One region of the Geobacillus sp. GHH01 genome, then DNA from elsewhere that is predicted to be linked to it. Evidence: predicted binding sites of a transcription regulator. Region 1 holds the regulator's gene; the other holds the start of a gene.
The links. Region 1 encodes CtsR, which represses protease genes until heat stress. Its sites were predicted from a motif close to ATGGTCAATAAAGGTCAAACA; they were not measured.

Region 2: the regulator CtsR is predicted to act here: its motif matches at 1,080-1,100, upstream of GHH_RS04500 (ATP-dependent Clp protease ATP-binding subunit).

Annotation. Positions count from the first base shown of each region.
Region 1 is NC_020210.1:95,726-98,847, reverse strand. Features, by position in the region: gene GHH_RS00520 (protein arginine kinase) at 1-950, opposite strand, end outside; gene GHH_RS00515 (UvrB/UvrC motif-containing protein) at 956-1,504, opposite strand; gene ctsR (transcriptional regulator CtsR) at 1,520-1,981, opposite strand; rRNA gene rrf (5S ribosomal RNA) at 2,246-2,362, opposite strand; rRNA gene GHH_RS00500 (23S ribosomal RNA) at 2,833-3,122, opposite strand, start outside.
Region 2 is NC_020210.1:880,208-883,329, reverse strand. Features, by position in the region: gene GHH_RS04505 (FixH family protein) at 155-901, opposite strand; gene GHH_RS04500 (ATP-dependent Clp protease ATP-binding subunit) at 1,169-3,122, shown strand, end outside.

The sequences.
Region 1 (3,122 bases):
ATCAGCTCATTTAAAATGTTGCGCGAGATGTTCTTGATATATCCTAGATCAATCCCTAAGCGAACATCGGACAGACATTGCGCCGCTTCTTTCGATTCGATGACGCGGCAGTTGGCCAGTATGCCGTATGAACGGAACACCTTGTCTTCTAATTGTATGCCCAAAGTTTTCACTAATGCCTGACGAGCCGCTCTTTCTTGGGCGATCAGCTGCTGAACGATCGTATGCAAATCAGCAACAATGTCTTCCTCCGATTTCCCAAGCGTGATCTGGTTGGAAATTTGGAATATATTTCCCAACGCTTCACTCCCTTCACCGTATGTTCCACGGACAACAAGCCCAAGCTGGTTGATGGCAGGAATAATACGGTTAATTTGTTGCGTCAGCACAAGCGCCGGAAGATGCATCATCACCGAAGCCCGCAATCCCGTCCCGACATTGGTCGGGCAGCTCGTTAAATAACCAAGCCGCTCGTCAAAGGCATAGTTGACATACCCTTCAATCCAATCGTCCAATTCGCTCGCCGCCTCGAGAGCCTCAGCAAGCTGCAACCCCGGGAATAGGCATTGGATGCGGATATGATCCTCCTCGTTGATCATGATGCTGATTTCTTCATTTTCCGAAAGCAGACAAGCGCCAAACGGCGAATCCTCAGCCAGATGCGGACTAATTAAGTGTTTTTCTACCAATACCCGTTTTTCAATCGGCTGAAGCTCCGACATTTTCAACAACTCGAAGCGGCCTGCCCCTCCGTAAGAACGATGGGCGAACGTCCGTTCAAACAACGCGACGATTTGCATCGCTTCTTCACTGCTAAACAGCGTTGGAAAACGAAAGTCAACGATGTTGCGCGCCAGTCGGATGCGACTGCTTAAGACGATGTCCGAATCCGGCCCCTCTTGGCTCATCCACGCGCTGACCGCCGTATTGAAAAACTTCTCGAACGACATACCGCTTACATATCCCCCTCTCCGCGTCGACGCAGTTCATCCTCCAACGAGCGGATTTGGTCGCGCACCTCGGCCGCCCGCTCGAATTCCTCACGAGCGACGAGCTCCTGAAGCTTTTGTTTCAACATAGCAAGTTGCTTGCGCAAATGGAGAACGCCGCCTTTTCGCTTCGGAATTTTTCCTGAATGAGCGGTATTGCCGCTATGGAGCCGTTTCAAAATCGGCGGCAAGTAGCGTGCAAACGTCCGGTAGCAGTTAGCGCAGCCGAACCGCCCGATTTGTGTGAATTGATGGTATGTCATTTGGCACGTCTCACATTGAAGTACATCCGGGTTCGGAAACGCGTTCGCCGTCATCTCTTTCATCGGCGCTTGAAAGTTAAGAAGCCCCGCCAACAAGTTGTTGAGTGAAAAATCATCATTGCCGTAGAACGTAAACATATGGCCATGCTCTCTGGCGCATTGCTCGCAAAGATGGAACTCCGTTTTCTCTCCGTTTACAATTTTTGTAAAGTGCATCGTGGCCGGCCGCTGCTTGCATTCTTGGCAAATCAATGCCTCCCCCTCCCCCTATTTGTATTTCAGCGACGTCAGCATCGCTTTTAACATGCGGGCCCGCAGTTCGTCCCGCTCGGGCAAATCGATATATAAAACAGAACGATCCATAGCGCTTAACATAATTTTCGCTTCCCGCTCCGAAATTACCTTTTCTTCAACGAGACGTTTTACCACATCTTCAGCATTCGATTGGCTGATGCGGTGGCCGACAAGCTCGAGCAGCTGGTCAATAAGCTGTGCTTCACTCTTTGTCTTCACTTTCATAATGCGGATATACCCACCGCCACCGCGCTTGCTTTCGACGATGTACCCTCTTTCAAGGGTAAACCTCGTATTGATGACATAGTTGATCTGCGACGGAACACATTGGAATTTATTAGCGATTTCGCTTCGTTTAATTTCAACGATATCTTGGTCGCTCATATTGAGCACTTGCTTTAAATATTGCTCAATGATGTCGGAAATGTTCGGCACTCTACCTACCACCTTCCTTACAACCAAGCTGCCTGGCGATGGGCCGTCCGCTGACAAGGACACCCCACTGCCTATTCGTTGACTTTGACTATATTTGACCTTACTCTTACTATACAATGTATTACGGAAAATTTCAAGAGTGACCAAAGAAGGAAAACTAACTATAGAATATCCGTTTTTCTGGACAATAAAACGTCAAGCAGCCGAATAAATGAAAAAGCACGCCTTTTCTTCCAAGGAAAGAAAAGACGTGCTTTCCATTTTGCCTAGCAGCGACCTACTCTTGCAGGGGCGCTGGCCCCAACTACCATCGGCGCTGGAGGGCTTAACTTCCGTGTTCGGGATGGGAACGGGTGTTTCCCCTCCGCCATAGCCACTAGGCAACAATGGACAAGTCTTATTATAAGGAAAGTTGACCTGTTGTCAAGACTTTTTCATTCCCTCAAAACTAGATAACCGTGCTCAGGAAGAAGCCGCTCGCCTGCGCTTTTCGCATTGTCCAGCTCCGGCTCGCCGCCGCTCGGGGTCAAATAACCTTCGCCTTCGGGATGTGAACATCCCTGCAGGCGAAGAACATTTGCCCGTCGCGGCGACCCGCTCGCCTGCGCTTTTCACTGTCTAGTTCCGGCCGCCATCGGCTCGCGACGCTTCGGTCCTGCTGCGGCGGCGACAGCCTCCTCGCAGGCCCTCCAGCGCACCTCGCCGATAAGCGGGCGGCCTCCACTTTTCTTGCTGTCCAGTTCCAGCGCCTAGCTCTCTTCTGCCAAATAACCTTCCCCCTCGGGGTGCAAGCACCCCTGCGGGTGAAGAACATTTGGCTTCGAGAGCTAATCGCGGCGCTTCCACTTTTCTAGGTTAAGCCCTCGATCGATTAGTATCCGTCAGCTCCACGTGTCGCCACGCTTCCACCTCGGACCTATCGACCTCGTCATCTTCGAGGGATCTTACCCGCTTTGCGCGGTGGGAAATCTCATCTTGAGGGGGGCTTCACGCTTAGATGCTTTCAGCGCTTATCCCGTCCGCACATAGCTACCCAGCGGTGCCCCTGGCGGGACAACTGGTACACCAGCGGTGCGTCCATCCCGGTCCTCTCGTACTAAGGACAGCTCCTCTCAAATTTCCTCCGCCCGCGACGGATAGG
Region 2 (3,122 bases), 780 kb from region 1:
CTTGTCCGTTGCTTTATTGCCATATATATGTCCGGCATGGACAAGAAAGACGACAGAACGAAAAAAGAAGGCATCCGAGACAAGATGCCTTCTCACACACCGCAAACTCTCTTCATTTCATGAATATGACGTGCGATGTGAAATCGCGTTTCCATCAATGAACCGTCACCTGTTCGACTTGATGTTCGTGCAGCCCGCCGCTTCCTTCGACGTGCACTTTCACCGAATACGTTCCCTTGTTGGCAAACGTGGCCATGGCTTCGTATTCGCCGTTTCCTTTTTCATCTGCATCCACAAATTCATGCTTATTGTCCGCCTGCCAAATTTCAAAGCGAACGGTGGCGTTCGTAAACGGCTTCCCATCTTTGGTGAGGTGAACGGTCAATGCCGCCGGTTTTCCGGCTTCGAACGAACGGGACGACAGCGAAATGGCGACGGCGCCATGATGGTGTTCTTCAGCACTGCCTTGGGAATTTTCGCGCGCACCGTCAGCCGTCGCCGCCTGTTCCGGGCTGCCGGCGACAATATCTTTCTTCGGCATGTTATGCATGTCGCGCGCCGTCACATGGGCGACCACCGAATATGTTCCCGCTTCGGTGAACGTTTTTTCCACCGAGTATCGGCCGTCGCCGTCATGCTTCGCTTCAAGCATTTCCCGCTCGTCGCTTCCATGCTTCCATACTTCAAACTTGACTTCGTTCGCATCGTCTACTTTTTCGCCGCCGTACGTCACGACGCAGGCGAGCTTGGTCGGTTTGTTCAAATCGATATGATCCGGCGCATCGATTTTCACGTCAAGCACGGCCGGCGTCTCGGCTTGCTTGTTGTGATTTGTACAAGCAGCCATGATCATCATCCCCAAAAGTACAACAGCAAACGCGAAACCAACCTGTCTTCTCATCTTCACCTTTCTCCTTTTTCCTTCAAATTCATGATCATCATGAGCACCAAAGACGGAGTCTTTTCCGCCTCTTTTTCTGTTTTTCACTTTATCATAGCTTTGCCGCACCTACATTAGTATTCACCATTTTTTCAAAAACATTTCATCGTTATTACAATTTTTTTGTACAAAACACTTGAAAGTCAAAAAAGGTCAAAGTATAATAAAGTCAGAAAGTCAAAGAAAGTCAAAGTCAAATCCCGAATAAGAGAAAAGGGGGTATGTCTCATGCTATGCCAAGCATGCCAACAACGTGAAGCAACAGTGTTTGTCAACTTGCAATGGAACGGGGAAAAACAACAACTTCACCTGTGCCATGAATGCTATGAAAAGCAAAAACAACAACTGTCCATTCCGATGAACTTCGGCTTTTCACCGTTTTCCTTTGATGACTTCTTTACTAGCCCGTTCACAGCCGCCAACGCCGGAATGAGCGCGCCGAAAACGATGGCGAAGCGCCCGCAAAGCCATGGCGGTGGATTTTTGGATCAATTCGGCCGCAACTTGACGCAAATGGCGAAAGCGGGCTTGATCGATCCGGTCATCGGCCGCGACAAAGAAATCGCCCGCGTGATCGAAATTTTAAACCGCCGCAACAAAAACAACCCGGTGTTGATCGGGGAGCCGGGTGTCGGGAAAACAGCCATCGTTGAAGGGCTCGCGCTGAAAATCGCCGAAGGGCAAGTGCCGGAAAAACTATTGAACAAAGACGTGTACTTGCTTGACGTGGCGTCGCTTGTCGCCAACACCGGCATCCGCGGTCAATTTGAAGAGCGGATGAAGCGGCTCATCGCCGAACTGCAAGAGCGGAAAAACATCATCTTGTTCATTGACGAAATCCATCTGCTCGTCGGTGCTGGAGCCGCTGAAGGCTCGATGGACGCCGGCAATATTTTAAAACCGGCGCTTGCCCGCGGCGAACTGCAAGTCGTTGGGGCGACGACACTCAAAGAATACCGGCAAATTGAAAAAGACGCGGCTCTTGAGCGCCGCTTCCAACCGGTCATCGTCCACGAGCCGACCGTTGAGGAAGCGATCGCCATCTTAAAAGGCATTCAGCCAAAATACGAACAATTCCATCATGTCCGCTATACGGACGAAGCGATCGAAGCGTGCGTGAAATTGTCGCACCGCTACATTCAAGACCGCTTCCTCCCGGACAAGGCGATCGACTTGCTTGACGAGGCCGGCTCGAAAGCGAACTTGCGCCTCGGCCCGACCGATGAAAAGCAGCTGCAAGAGCGGCTGATGCAAATCGCAAAAGAAAAAGAACAAGCGGCGAAAGAAGAAAACTACGAATTGGCGGCGAAACTGCGCGCTGAAGAGCTGAAGCTTGAAAAACAACTCGAGCAAGGCGTCACCCAAGAACGCCCAACAGTCGATGTGGCGGACATCGAGCAAATCATTGCCGAGAAAACCGGCATCCCGGTCGGCAAACTGCAAGCCGATGAAAAAGAAAAAATGAAACATCTCGAAGAAAACTTGGCGAAAAAAGTGATCGGCCAAGCGGAAGCGGTGAAAAAAGTCGCGAAAGCCATTCGCCGCAGCCGCGCCGGCTTGAAAGCGAAACACCGCCCGATCGGTTCGTTCTTGTTCGTCGGCCCGACCGGCGTCGGGAAAACGGAGCTCGCCAAAACGCTCGCCGAGGAGCTGTTTGGCACAAAAGACGCCTTGATTCGCCTCGATATGAGCGAATACATGGAGAAACATTCGGTCTCGAAGCTGATCGGTTCGCCGCCGGGCTATGTCGGCTTTGAAGAAGCCGGACAGCTGACGGAAAAAGTGCGCCGCAACCCATACAGCATCATCTTGCTTGACGAGATTGAAAAAGCGCACCCGGATGTGCAGCACATCTTCCTGCAAATTTTGGAAGACGGCCGCTTAACCGACAGCCAAGGCCGCACCGTCAGCTTCAAAGACACCGTCATCATTGCGACAAGCAACGCCGGCGCAACCGATAAAAAAATCACCGTCGGCTTTGAAAAAGAGGGCAACGGGCAAACAAGCGTCCTTGACTCGCTCGGCGCCTACTTCAAGCCGGAATTTTTGAACCGCTTCGACGCCATCATCGAGTTCAAGCCGCTCGAAAAAGCGCACTTGCTTGAGATCGTCGACCTGATGCTCGCCGATGTCAAAGCAGCGATGCGCGAGCAAGGCATTGAACTCGAAGTGACCGAAGCGG